One region of the Rossellomorea vietnamensis genome, then DNA from elsewhere that is predicted to be linked to it. Evidence: riboswitches for the same ligand, from Rfam matches in the RefSeq annotation. Region 1 holds a riboswitch; each other region holds the start of a gene.

What was found. Region 1 has a riboswitch for S-adenosylmethionine ahead of N5C46_RS23245 (YezD family protein). Riboswitches for the same ligand answer to the same signal wherever they lie in the genome.
Region 2: it holds a riboswitch for S-adenosylmethionine, as region 1 does, so the genes downstream of both, N5C46_RS17600 (O-acetylhomoserine aminocarboxypropyltransferase/cysteine synthase family protein) here and N5C46_RS23245 (YezD family protein) in region 1, are expected to answer to the same signal.
Region 3: it holds a riboswitch for S-adenosylmethionine, as region 1 does, so the genes downstream of both, N5C46_RS06100 (2,3-diketo-5-methylthiopentyl-1-phosphate enolase) here and N5C46_RS23245 (YezD family protein) in region 1, are expected to answer to the same signal.

Annotation. Positions count from the first base shown of each region.
Region 1 is NZ_CP104558.1:488,354-493,160, reverse strand. Features, by position in the region: gene sat (sulfate adenylyltransferase) at 1-154, opposite strand, end outside; gene N5C46_RS02660 (sulfate permease) at 198-1,220, opposite strand; gene N5C46_RS02655 (phosphoadenylyl-sulfate reductase) at 1,278-1,976, opposite strand; gene N5C46_RS23245 (YezD family protein) at 2,080-2,235, opposite strand; SAM riboswitch class I at 2,313-2,418, opposite strand; gene N5C46_RS02645 (MaoC/PaaZ C-terminal domain-containing protein) at 2,584-2,988, opposite strand; gene N5C46_RS02640 (MaoC family dehydratase N-terminal domain-containing protein) at 2,985-3,434, opposite strand; gene fabG (3-oxoacyl-ACP reductase FabG) at 3,459-4,217, opposite strand; gene N5C46_RS02630 (acyl-CoA dehydrogenase family protein) at 4,239-4,807, opposite strand, start outside.
Region 2 is NZ_CP104558.1:3,449,209-3,454,015, reverse strand. Features, by position in the region: gene N5C46_RS17610 (S41 family peptidase) at 1-417, opposite strand, end outside; gene metX (homoserine O-acetyltransferase MetX) at 581-1,654, opposite strand; gene N5C46_RS17600 (O-acetylhomoserine aminocarboxypropyltransferase/cysteine synthase family protein) at 1,719-3,014, opposite strand; SAM riboswitch class I at 3,163-3,281, opposite strand; gene N5C46_RS17595 (trans-sulfuration enzyme family protein) at 3,370-4,509, opposite strand; gene N5C46_RS17590 (DUF302 domain-containing protein) at 4,635-4,807, opposite strand, start outside.
Region 3 is NZ_CP104558.1:1,179,586-1,184,392, reverse strand. Features, by position in the region: gene N5C46_RS06110 (carbon-nitrogen family hydrolase) at 1-485, opposite strand, end outside; gene N5C46_RS06105 (pyridoxal phosphate-dependent aminotransferase) at 607-1,791, shown strand; SAM riboswitch class I at 1,840-1,942, shown strand; gene N5C46_RS06100 (2,3-diketo-5-methylthiopentyl-1-phosphate enolase) at 2,042-3,250, shown strand; gene N5C46_RS06095 (2-hydroxy-3-keto-5-methylthiopentenyl-1-phosphate phosphatase) at 3,250-3,909, shown strand; gene N5C46_RS06090 (methylthioribulose 1-phosphate dehydratase) at 3,906-4,553, shown strand; gene N5C46_RS06085 (1,2-dihydroxy-3-keto-5-methylthiopentene dioxygenase) at 4,550-4,807, shown strand, end outside.

The DNA.
Region 1 (4,807 bases):
AGAATCCTTCTATGGGACTGTATGCACCGATTGCAATCAGTTCCAAATCACTCAATGCGATGTCGTCCAGTGGCAGTTCGTGTTGGATGTCCTTATAGGATTCTTCAGGTAAATAGGATTGGACCAGTACTCCTCCGTGCGGCTGTAAACTCATGTAAAATATCCTCCTTAACATATTTGTATAATCGGAATTAAGATCAAATGCCTCCTCCATCTTCGTGGACAGACCGTCTTTCCTCATTAATGACCCTCATCAACGACAACGCACCTACCGTGGCAATGATGACGCTTATCAGTACGACAATCGAGTACAAATCACTATCGATTAACAGTTTGACCAAGAAGTATGAAATACTGAGTGAAATCAAGGGGGAGACCACCCAGATTTTGATGATTTTTTTGACGATTTTCTTTTGAAGCATGTGCTTTCCGTTTTTAGCTACACCCAAACCAATGATGGAAGAGGATGTAACCTGTGTCAGAGGGATCGGCAATCCATACAGAGAGCTCAAGATGACGAGGAAGGCTCCTGTTGAAGAAATGACAATTCCTTCAGCTTTAGAATATTGCGTAATTTTCTTGCCGTTTGTTTCGACTACTTTCTTTCCCAGTAAAACAGCTCCCAGTGCAACAAATGCTCCACCAATCAAGATTCCACGTGAAGGTGATATCAGCCCTGCCCCCACCAATGGACCAACGGCATTGGCAACATTATTCATCCCTGCTGAGAAAGCTTCAAAGAATCCGGCGATGATCAACAGATAAGCAAGCCACTGTTTATCAAAATGATACCCCCGCTTTCCAAGCTGGACTAAACCTAATCCCGCAAACCAGGTTACGAAAAAAGCGATGACAGGGACGATGACCCAGAAGGACATGATCGTAATAAGTGATTTTACATACAAAACCTGATAGGCTACCCCGACTCCTACAACGGCTCCCACCGTTACTTCACTCGTAGACAGCGGAATGCCGATCACATTCGCCAGAAATAGTGAAATCGTTGCAGATAACAAAATAATGAGAACAATCTTAATCGACAATAGATTCTGCGGGATGATTCCTGAACTGATTGTCTTTACAACCTCTCCACCACCCAGAACCGCTCCACTAAGGACACCTGCTGCGCATATCCATAGCGCTGTCCGGATGTTCTTTACAGCCCCTGCACCATATGCCACTCCCATTGACGCTGCCGCTCCGCTGGCACCAATGTTCATGGCGAAGAACAAGCTGATCAGAAGGGCTGCAACCTCAAGCAAAGACCGTCACCCTTTCTAATGGAGGCCGCATTCTGTCTTCCCTTTTCCTTTCCATCTTCCGGAGCGAAGATCATTGACATCAATAGCCGGCGTGGTGCAATGAAAGCAGCCTATGCTCGGATATCCTTGATCGTGGAGGGGGTTGTAAGAGAGATTATGTTTATGGACATAACGCCAGATCTCCTTCCACGTCCAGTGAATCAACGGACAAATTTTGACGGATTGAAATTTGTCATCTCTATTAATGAATTCAACATGTTGTCTTGTTGGGGATTGTTCCCTCCTTAGGCCTGAAATCCATGCGTGCCCCTTGGATAATGTTTCTTTTAACGGGTCAAGCTTCCGTATTTGACAGCATTGGTTTGGTTTGGTTTCCCATAACTTATCCCCATATGCCTCTGCCTGTTCCTTGAGGGTCAACTGAGGCTTTTTCATATGGATGGTCAACGCGGGATACGTCTTCTTCACTTTCTCAATGATTTCATACGTTTCCTTGAAATGAACCCCTGTATCAAGGAATACAATGGTCGCCTGCGGTTTCACCTTGGATATGAGATCGATAAGCACAATGCCTTCTATTCCGAAACTGCACGCATAGACAACCTCGTCACCGTAATGATCATATGTCCATTTCAGGACGTCCAACGCTCCTTTATATACCGGATCCACTTCAAATTCTACGGATGGCTGTTTCCAAGTCTGATACGTTAACATAGTACACCCCATTCCATAATGCTTATCCATAGAAAAAGAGGCGGTAACAAAATATAAGGAGTCCCTATATTTTTGCTACGCGCCTCTAGTTTGTCTAGTCAGCTTATTTAATTCGGACTTTCTCATTTTTCTCTAATTGAATGACTTTTCCATCCTGTACGATAATCGTGATCGAACCAAAGCTCATGGTTTCAAGCATGGACTGGATTTTCTCTGCTACCAAGTCAAACTGTACATGCTGGTTCTTTTCTTTTTTCACATGATACCCCCAATTTTCTTCTTATCCAGATCAGAAAAAAACAACTTTCCATTTTGGAAAGTTGTTCAGGTAAGGTTACCTTATCTTCCAAAATGACTTCACATTTTGCTGGAATTAGCACCTTACAATACGTAGGTTGCTGGGCTTCGCAGGGCCAGATCCCTCCACCACTCTGGATAAGAGTTATTCATTTTAATATTCTAAATAATATCACAATTACAGCAGAAGTCAACCCGAGTTTTTCGATCGGATTTATGTCTTTTGACTTATTTTATTCAAACATCATTCCATACATGTTTATTCGATTGGGGGTGGTTCTACGACAATTTTTCATAAAGCATTGCGTAACTATTCAAGGAGTCTAAACACGACATTACCCTCAATTACGTTCTTCCCGGCTTGATTTGTGGCTAAAACTTTAAAATGAAGGAGGTTACCCTGATTGTCCGTCAATTCTGCCCGTAAAGTAACCACATCATGTAACATGACCATCCCTTTAAATCGTACAGAGTAATCCTGGATAAACCCTTCATCATAGTGTGGGCTGAAAAGTTTGGACACATTGCCCATCGTCCACATTCCATGAGCGATGATTCCTGGAAGACCCAGCTTCAAGGCTTCATCATCAATGGTGTGTATCGGATTATAGTCTCCGGAAGCTCCTGCGTATTTGATCAGGTCCATCCTTGTGACCGGAGCGAGTTCAACCGGGGGAAGTGTATCTCCTATTCCGAATGATTGTAGTGTTGTCATTTACTCAACCTCTTTCTGACTTCTTCTGTAATAATGACAATCGCCTGGGAAGTGAAGATTCTTTCCCCACGAGAATCTTCCCCGACATCTTCGATGACAAGGAATCCCAGTTTCCCCCCGGTACCTTCACGTTCATAATAGTCTTTTATTTCCGTATAACATTGAATCGTTTCCCCTACCTTCAAAGGTCTTTCATAATGGAAGAATTGTTCACCGTGAATCAACCCAACATTCGGTAAATGAAAGCCTTCGATCGAACCATAGTCCAACACTCTCGGAAAGGTGGGAGGGGCAATGTTCCCCCCATAAGCGGAGGACTTCCCGGCATCTTCATCCACATAAAGGGGATGGGGATCGCCAATGGCTTCTGCAAATTTCCGAATCGCTCCTCTTTCCACTGCATTTCGTGTGGGAGTAGACCTCTTTCCGATATAGGATTCAAACATATTCTTCGCCCCTTTCTCCTTTATTCAGGCTTTCGGCCCTCCAGCAACGTAGAGAACCTGACCATTGACGAATGAAGATTTTTCATCTGCAAAAAAAGCGACGGCATTTGCAATATCTTCAGGAAGCCCGCTTCTTCCAACAGGGATTCCCTGGAGACTTGCTTCGACTAATTGCTCGAAAGTGATTCCGATCCGTTTCGCCGTTTCTTTTGTCATATCGGTTTCGATAAAACCCGGTGCTACAGCATTCGTTGTGATTCCGAAAGGACCAAGTTCTATGGCGAGGGTTTTCGTCAAGCCTTGAAGACCTGCTTTAGCCGTTGCGTAGTTCGCCTGTCCTCGATTTCCCAGTGCGGAGGTGGATGAGATATTGATGATGCGCCCGTACTTTTGTTTGACCATATATTGTTGGGCTGCCTTCACAACATTGAATGAACCCTTTAAATGCACATCCATGACCGTCTCCCAATCGTTTTCGGTCATTTTGAATAACAGATTATCCCTGATGACCCCTGCATTATTCACCACAATGTCCAGGGAGCCAAAAGATTCATATACTTCCTTCATCGCATTTTCAACTTCTCTGGATTCTACGACATTTGCCACTTTTGTATACAATTCATATTGTTTAAATACCTCACTCGCTTCATTCAACGCATCTTCATTCACGTCGATGATGGCCACCTTGGCCCCTTCTTCAGCCAGTAATCCGGCAATCGACCTGCCGATCCCTCTGCTTCCACCTGTAACCAAAGCCACTTTTCCTCTGAATCGCTCTCCCATTTCGTCTGCCTCCTTTTCTGTTTATACAAATTGCCCAAGTTTCACATGACCTTTTAATAAGTTCCTTGAAATGATCAGTTTTTGAATTTCATCGGTTCCATCATAAATGCGCCATAACCTTGCCTCCCGGTACCATCGTTCGATCGGCAGCTCTCTTGTATAGCCCATACCACCATGGATCTGGAGGACGCGATCTACGACCCGATTCCCCATATTGGATCCATATAGCTTGGCCATCGACGCAACGTGACGATTGTCTTCCCCTTGATCGAGTGTGAATGCTGCATTTAACACGAGCCAACGGGCAGCTTCAATTTCCACGGCTGAATCCGCAATCTGCCACTGAATCGCCTGCCGGTCCGCGATAGGCTTTCCAAATGTTTCTCTTTCTTTCGAATAGTCGATGGCCATTTGAAGAAGGCGTTCGGCTGCTCCGACTGCCTGGGCTCCTACGATCCAACGTGCGAAGCCGATCCATTCCAGGCCGAGATCGTAGCCGCCATCGATTTCACCCAGGATGTTCTCTTCGGGAACCCTTACATCATCAAAAATCAAACTCGCCGGTCCCCATTCGCCCATCGTATGAATAT
Region 2 (4,807 bases), 1.6 Mb from region 1:
GGCTTTTTCTGCAGGTGAATTTTTAAAAGGAGCCACGATGACCAGTTTCCCGTCCATGATCGTGACCTCTGCCCCGATCCCTTCAAAAGAGGAATCCAACGCGTCATTGAATTGAGAAGCGGTCTCCGCATTCATGTAAACCGAATACGGATCATCCAGGGTCTTCAGCATCCCCTGAATCGCCCCTTCCACGAGCTGTCCCTTGTCCACATCCTGAAAGAACTTGTCACTGATCAAATCATACGCGACTTCCACCTTGTGAAGCTTATCATTCAGCTCCCCTTTGCCGTTAAACTGGGCAAGCTCGTCCCCGGACCCGGAACTGCCCGTCCACTCCAAGCCGCCATACATTCCTCCTGCACCGATCAACATGCTAATGATGATGGTGATGATGAGCTTTCTGCCCGTCCACTCCATATATTCCCCTCCAGCTTGTCGTTTGTTTATGGTATGGATGAGAGCAGCGTCCACTTTCCCATCCAACGAAAAAAGACACCACACAAAAACGCGCTTAGGCGGTGCGATGTCTTTGCTTATCTAACTATATGCCGGAGGGGGACGAGTTATGATTGGCAGCGGATTATTTCATACCCGTCACGATTTTTTGATCTTGGTGATTTTTCAGATGAGAAGAGATGATCCCTCCCCATTTCTCGAATTCCACAAGGAACCCGTCATGACCGAATGCTGTCGGGATAAAGTAATGTTCACCCTTAGGCACTTGTAGTGTGAATTCCTTTAAATACTGTGGAGAATAGATCAAATCACCCTCATAGCTGATCGAGACCAGCTCGCACGGATAGGAATCGGCGACCATTTCCGATCCTCCCCTTCCCCTCCCGATGTCATGGGTATTCATCGCTTTCAGGAGGGTAAGATAGCTGTTCGGATCAAATCGCTTTCCCAGTTTCTTTCCTTGATAATCAAGATAGCTTTCCACATTGTACTGCTCATTGGTCCTCACCCGCTGGAAGCGCCTGTCAAACAACTCCTGTGTACGATAGGTCACCATCCCGACCATCCTGGCAATCTCAAGCCCTTTTAATATGGAACCGTGAGGATAGTGGCCATTTTGAAATTCGGGATCCCCTTCAATTGCTGTGATCCCGATATGATTGAAGGCGAGACCGTAATCATTCAATGCCGGTGAGACGGCGAGGGCGAATACCTTATTGATATATGTCGGATACAGGGCCCCCCACTCCAATGCCTGCATTCCACCCAGCGAGCCGCCGATCACCGCTTCAATCCTTTCGACGGAGAGTTGTTGGAGTGCTTCATATTGGGAGTGGACCATGTCCCGTATGGTAATGTGGGGGAAGTCCGGGCCGTATCGTCCTCCGGTTTCCAGATCCGTGGACGTCGGTCCAGTACTTCCTTCACATCCCCCTAACACATTGAAAGCAATCACATTGTATAGATCGGTATCAATGTAGGATCCTGGTCCGACCAGTCCATCCCACCAGCCCTGATCCTCACTCGTTCCCTTCACAATATGGGTGCCGGTGAGGGCATGGCATACGAGGATGACGGGACCGTCCTTATTCCCGGTCCGTTCATAGGCCAGATTTATATTGTATAACGTGGTGCCTGACTCTAAGGTGAGGGATGGGACGGTAATGGAGCTTACTTCATAAGAGTATGAGTTCTCCATTCCTCCACCTCCTTTTTTGGTGTTGTTTGGGGTCATGGGCCCCCCCGGTGAAAACAGTTATTTTTTATACCCTCGACGTTTCTAAAGCCACTTCAATCGCATGATCCAGATCCTCGATCAAATCCTTCGCAGATTCCAAACCGACGGAAAGTCTTACAAGGTCCTCGGTGACACCTGTGGCCCGGATTTCCTCATCGTTCAATTGCTGATGAGTCGTGGAGGCTGGATGGATGATCAGTGACTTCGCATCCCCCACATTGGCAACATGGGACCAGAGGGAAATATTGTCGACGACTTTACGTCCTGAATCCCTGCCCCCTTTGATTCCAAAGACGACGATGGATCCCGCTCCATTTTTCAAATATTTTTGAGCAAGAGCGTGGGATGGATGCTGTGGGAGACCTGGATAAGAAACCCAGGCAACTCCGCTGTGCTGATTTAAGTGTTCCGCAATCTTAAAGGCATTCTCCGTGTGACGTTCGATGCGGAGATGCAGGGTTTCCAGTCCCTGCAACAGCAGAAATGCGTTTTGTGGACTTAAGCACGCCCCGAGATCCCGAAGCAGCTGCACCCTTAATTTTGTGATGAAAGCGGCCGCTCCCACATCTTGTGCGTAGCGAAGTCCGTTATAACTTCTATCTTCTTCTGTAAATCCAGGGAACTTCTCATGATTCCAATCAAACTTCCCACCGTCGATGACGACTCCACCAATGGCCGTACCATGGCCGCCGATCCACTTCGTCGCGGAGTGTATGACGATGTCAGCTCCCCACTCAATCGGCTTGCACACATATGGCGTGGCAAATGTGTTATCGATGATGAGCGGGATATGATGGTCATGGGCCACTTTCGCCACCGACTCGATGTCCAGGACGTGCAGGCTCGGATTTCCGATCGTCTCGGCGAATACCGCTTTCGTTTTCGGCGTGATCGCTTTTCGGAAATTCTCTGGATCAGTCGGATCGACGAAATGAACCTTGATTCCGTATTTCGGAAGGGTCGTAGAGAATAAATTGTACGTTCCGCCGTACAGATTGGTGGCTGCCACGATTTCATCCCCTGCACCGGCTATATTCAGGATGGAAAGAGAAATGGCGGCCATCCCGGATGATACACCCAAGGCTCCGATTCCCCCTTCTAAAAGGGCGAGGCGCTTCTCGAGGACGTCGACTGTCGGGTTCATGATACGGGTATAGATGTTTCCCGGTTCTTCAAGGGCGAATAGCTTTGCGGCGTGATCGCTGTTGTCGAACACGTAGGATGTCGTTTGATAGATGGGTACCGCCCTTGAGCCTGTAGTTGGGTCCGGCTCCTGGCCGCCGTGAAGAAGAAGTGTGTCGAAATCGAATGATTTTGTCATTTGGAATTCCTCCTAATTGTTTTGGTTTTGGGATTCTGTTGAACTAAGATACTGAAAAACCGAAGAAGAATAGGTACCTAGGAAGCGAGAAGAGGATAAAATAAAAAACCCTCTTCCTAAGAAGAGGGTCTAATTGAATAGGGTCCTCCTCTTATCTTTCAGGCAGATCGCCTGCAGGAATTAGCACCTTTTCATGTGACGCACAGTGCGTACATGAAGGTTGCCGGGTTTCATCGGGCCTAGTCCCTCCACCTCTCTGGATAAGAGCATTTAATTGTCAATGTGAAAAATTCATGCGTTGAGATGAATTATAAAGGGTAACCAGCCTCAACGTCAAGACCATTTTCAGAATTTTTTATTTTTTAACAGAAGCTGCTATTGCCTCGTTGAATTGAGAAACGATATCTCCCCCATCCTCGATACCTAACGATATGCGCACCACATGGGTGTTGATGCCTAGTTTTTCCTGCGCTTCTTTCGGAAGGGCACGATGAGAGGTTCCAAGCGGATAGGAAACCGTTGTTTCCACGCCGGCCAGGGACGGGATGATTTTGATCCATCCAAGGGACTTGAAGAATGTGCTGATATCGCAGCTGGCATCGAGTTCGATGGTGACGATCGCCCCATTCCCTTTATCGGATAGATCAGTTGGATAATAGACCCTCTTCACCTGCTCATTGCTGCGCAGTTCATCTGCAAGTGTTCCCGCGTTCTGAGCCTGGGTCCCCACCCGAAGTGCCAATGTTTTCGCCCCCCGGCATGTGAGCCATGCTTCAAATGGACTTAGGTTCGAACCGATGTTGACGACCTTCTCTCTTGCCTTTTGCACAAGCTCTTCTTTTCCGACTACGACCCCCGCTGTGATATCGCTATGCCCGCCGATATACTTCGTAGCGCTGTGAGCGACCAGATCGACTCCTTCAAGGTAGGGCTGACGCAGAAATGGTGTGGCGAATGTATTGTCGATCATCGATTTCAGGTTATGCTTTTCGGCAAGAGCTACCATTCTTGAAATATCCTCTACCCGCATAAATGGATTGGTTACCGTCTCACTGTAGAGAAGTTTGGTGTCGGGAGTAAGTGCTGCCTCGATTTCCTCCTCACTCGTGAAATCGACAAAGGAGGTCGAAATACCGAATGATTTCAGCTCTTCTTTCAGCATATGGAAAGTGCCTCCGTATAAATCCTCCGCCGCAACAATATGGTCCCCTGCCTGAACAACGGCAAGGATACCAACCAGGATTGCCGACAATCCGGAAGACGTGGCGACACCCGCAGGAGCTCCTTCAAGTTCTGCCACCATCTTCCCAAGTTCATCCGTGTTCGGATTACCCGTCCTTGAATAAAGATAAGGAGACTTCCCTTCATAGAAACCCTCAAGTTCCTCCAGAGACGTAAAAGAAAAAGCAGACGTCTGGTAGATCGGTGTTGTCTTACTACGGATTTCCTCTGTTCCTTTCAGCTGACTATGTACGACCTTGGTGGTGAATTTCATTTCACTTTCATCCTTCCTGAATCTATGTATTTTTAAAAGTGTATCATATTCAGAAGATTGTGAGGAGTATGAGTTAATGGGAGGCAAAAAAAGAACCCGCCGCTTTTTGCAACAGGTTCAAATCGTCAGACGTTTTCTAAACACCCGATCAGGCGATTTTCGATTTCCAACGCCAATCGTTTTAATTCATCGTTATCTACCATTTCAATCAGCTTGCTGGGCTTTGCCATCCCGATCTTCGTCGTTCCCTTTTCTGTGTATACCGTCACTTTACAAGGCAGGAAATAGCTGACGAGCA
Region 3 (4,807 bases), 690 kb from region 1:
CCCATCATCACATGTTTCCTGAACCATTCAGGGAAACGGATATCGTAACAAATGAGTCCTGCCATCATCGTATCATCAAGAGAGAACGACCCGTCTTCCTGTCCAGGAAGTAAATAATGATGTTCATTCATTAGTTTGAATAAGTGAAGCTTTGAATACCGTTTCACCAACGCCCCATTAGCATCCGCCACCAAAAGTGTATTTCTTACCCCGTCATTTGATTTATTGGCAACAGAACCACCAACGATATGAATGGAATATTTTTTTGAAAGGGAAGTCAGGAAGGAGGAAGAGTCTTCGGCTTCTTTATCTGCGATTTCATCTATCCGTGTAAGATCATAACCTGTCGTCCACAGCTCTGGAAGGACGACGGTACCGCATCCCTCTTCCTTTGCTTTTTTGACCCACTGTTCCACTTTCAACTTGTTTTCTTCAGGATTCCCAAACATAATATCCATCTGGGCGAGACCAACCTTTTGAATCATTACCATCACCTCGTTATGTACTTTTTGTCATTTATTCCTTTACATTCTTTATGTTCCGTTATATCATTTGTGACTAGAATTTGAAAGTAATTAATTTTCAAAAAAATGAGTGGGTGAATGGATGAAACACTTTGAAAAAGCAAAACGATTGGAATCATTACCGGAACAATTTTTCGCTTCCCTTGCAGGAACTGTGAATGCGGTTGTGAATGAGGGGCATGATGTCATTAATTTGGGGCAGGGAAATCCGGATCAGCCGACCCCCCCACATATTGTGGAAAAATTAACAGAAGCGGCTCAATCCTCTTCTAATCATAAATATCCTCCGTTTCGCGGTTTATCGAGCTTTAAAGAGGCGATTGCAGCTTTCTATTTGCGGGAATACGGAGTAGAAGTAGATCCCGAAACCGAAGTAGCGGTTCTCTTCGGAGGAAAAGCAGGATTAGTGGAGATTCCTCAATGTTTATTGAACCCCGGGGATGGGGTATTTGTCCCGGATCCCGGTTATCCGGACTATGTATCGGGGGTCGCATTGGCAGAAGCCAGTATGATCAAGATGCCGTTGAAAGAGGAAAATGGGTTTCTCCCGGATTATCGTGTCCATTCCCGTGAAGAATGGGAAAGGGCGAAATTAATGTTCCTTAACTACCCCAATAATCCAACGGGTGCAACCGCAACAATATCCTTTTTCGAGGATACTGTGGAACTTGCGTCAAAGCATGACATTTGTGTGGTGCATGACTTTGCTTATGGGGCGATCGGTTTCGATGGACAGAAGCCTGTGAGCTTTCTTGAGACGGATGGTGCCAAGGATGTCGGGATTGAGATATATACATTATCGAAGACCTATAATATGGCAGGCTGGAGAGTCGGTTTTGCCGTTGGGAATAAAAGTGTCATTGAAGCGATCAATCTCCTCCAGGATCACCTTTACGTAAGCCTGTTCGGAGCGGTTCAAGAAGCAGCCACTACGGCTTTATTGAGTTCCCAGGATTGCGTAACCGAACTGGTTGCCACATATGAAGAACGGAGACATCTCCTGATCTCGGGTCTACAGGGAATTGGGTGGGATGTAAAAGCTCCTCAAGGTTCTTTCTTTGCCTGGCTAAAGGTGCCGGAAGGATTCACATCTGTTGAGTTCTCAACCTATTTACTTGAAAAAGTCAAAGTGGCCGTTGCTCCAGGTGTAGGATTTGGCGAATATGGAGAAGGGTATGTACGGGTCGGTCTTTTAACGACAAATGAACGGATAAAAGAGGCGATTTCCCGTATAGAAAGTTTAGAATTATTTCACAAAAGGGATTGACATATGTTGAAATTGGTGCAATAATCCAACTGAATTAATATAATGAAATTCTTATCAAGAGCAGGCGGAGGGACCAGCCCGATGAAGCCCGGCAACCGACTTATTTAAGCACGGTGCTAATTCTTGCAGCTTTACAGCTGACAGATAAGAAGAGTGCCGAATGTAAACCTCTTCTTATCTGGAAGAGGTTTTTTTGTTTGGATGATATCAAGACACGGAAAAAGTGCTTTTACATAGGGAGGTAATACGGATGGGTGAAGTGATCGCAACATATCGAATTAAGGGAAAGAGTGGTTCCTTCGAGAAAAAGGCAGAAGGGATTGCTTTGGGACTCACGGTCGGATCATGGACGGACCTGCCGCTGCTGGAGCAGGAACAATTGAGAAAATACAAGGGAAGAGTCGTTTCAGTGGAAGAGAAGGAGGAAGGTCCATGGGGTGAGGTGAAGATAGGGTATCCCGGTCATAATTATTCCAATGATATCCCGGCTATCCTTACAACGGTATTCGGCAAGCTTTCTCTCGATGGTGAAGTGAAATTACTGGATCTGGAGTTCTCAGAAGACTTAAAAAAGTCATTTCCCGGTCCGCGTTTTGGGATAGAGGGCATCAGGCAATTAACAGGGGTTCATGGTCGACCGCTGTTAATGAGCATATTCAAAGGGGTGATTGGCAGGGATCTCACTTTCCTTGAAAATCAGTTAAGAGCTCAGGCCCTCGGCGGAGTCAATGTCGTAAAAGATGATGAAATATTATTTGATAATTCCTTGACTCCATTTTTTGAAAGAGTGAGATTAGGAAAAAAAGTGTTGCACGACGTCTTTGAAGAAACGGGTAGTAGAACCTTGTATGCCGTAAATCTGACAGGGAAAACCTCACAGTTACGGGACAAGGCAAGAAAAGCCAGGGAGCTTGGGGCAGACGCTCTTTTATTCAATGTATTTTCATACGGTCTCGATGTTCTGCAGGAATTGAGAGAGGACCCTGCGATTTCATTGCCGATCATGGCTCATCCTGCCTTTGCCGGGGCTGTTGCAGCATCTCCAGTATATGGGGTGAGCTACTCTTTATGGTTGGGTAAATTATTGAGAATGGCCGGAGCTGACTTTTCACTATTTCCATCTCCGTATGGAAGTGTGGCACTAGAGAAGGGCAACGTCCTATCCATAAGCCATGAATTAACGAAGCATGACGACCATTTGAAGAGAACCTTGCCAGTTCCATCAGCAGGCATACACCCGGCACTTGTACCACTTTTGGTAAAAGATTTCGGGACAGATTGTGTCATTAATGCCGGAGGAGGCATTCACGGTCACCCGGACGGTGCAAGTGGGGGAGGAAGGGCATTCCGTCAAGCGATCGATGCTGTTTTAAACGGAAGGTCACTCCAGGAAGCAGCCGAAACCCATGAAGAACTGAAGAAAGCCCTGTCCCTATGGGGAGGGGAGGTAAAGGTGTAATGAGTCATCCAGTGATATTCTGTGATTTCGATGGGACGATCACAGAAACAGATAATATCATTTCTTTGATGAAAGCCTTTGCCCCACCAGAATGGGAGCCTATAAAAGAGGACATTTTAAACCAGTCGGTCTCGATTAAAGAAGGGGTAAGCAAGTTGTTCTCCTTCATTCCTTCTTCACAGAAAGACGAGATGATCCAGTATTTGATGGAAACAGCGGTTATACGTGAAGGGTTCAAGGAATTCGTGGACTATACAAAAGTCAATGAGATTCCCCTGTATATCGTGAGTGGGGGAATAGACTTCTTTGTTCACCCGTTACTGAAAGAATTCGGGCCTTTTAAGGCTGTATATTGTAACGAAGCGATCTTTAATGATTCGACCATAACCATTCATTGGCCGTATCCATGTGACGTGCACTGTGAAAACAAAGGTTGTGGATGCTGTAAGCCTTCCATCCTGAGGGCATTATCCCTGGAAAATCATGAGGTGATTGTAATAGGGGACTCTGTTACAGACATCGAGATGGCGAAGCTTGGCGATACAGTACTCGCAAGGGACTATCTGGCACGTACGTGTGAAGAAAAGGGAATCCCGTACCATCCTTTTGAAACATTTCACGATTGCATAAATGTGATAGAAAAAGGAGTGACAATATGAAGTCGTATCAAGCCGAATGGGAAGAGCTCGCTGATATCAAAAGAGAATTGGCAGACAGGGACTGGTTTATGGGAACCAGTGGGAATCTGGCGATACGTGTGGGATCATCGCCTGTATCATTCCTGGTTACGGCAAGTGGAAAGGATAAGCGAAAGCACACGAAAGAGGACTTCCTCCTTGTGAATGCACAAGGTGAGGCCTTGGAGGAAACCCAACTGCGTCCCTCAGCCGAAACCCTTCTCCACAGTCACATATTCAATGGGAGTTCAGCGGGATGCAGCTTACATGTCCATACTGTTGCCAACAATGTGATCAGTGAACTGTATGGGGATGAAGGTGTCATCACATTCAGAAACCAGGAACTGATTAAAGCCTGGGACAAATGGGATGAACATGACTCCATCTCGATTCCCATCATCCATAATCATGCGCATATTCCAACCTTGGCGGATTCCTTCCTCCCATACATTAAAGAAGATAAAGGGGCCGTACTTATTCGCAATCATGGAATTACCGTTTGGGGACGTACAGGGTTTGAAGCTAAGAAACTATTGGAAGCGTGTGAGTTTCTGTTCCAGTACCACCTTACATTATTATCATTAACAACCACAAAATCTATTTCCAAGGGAGGAGTCAAATTATGACAACGATACACATTCAGGGGAAAAATCAGATCATAGAGCACCAGGAAGAGGTAGTAAATTATTTAAATGACCAAGGGGTTATCTACGAACATTGGAACATGGATAAACTGGACGAATCATTAAGGGACCGATACGCTTTAACCGATGAGGATAAAGAGGCCATTCTCTCCACCTTTAAAGAGGAGATTGAAGATATCTCAGCCCGCAGGGGGTATCAGGCAAGGGATGTGATTTCCCTTTCCGAAAGCACACCA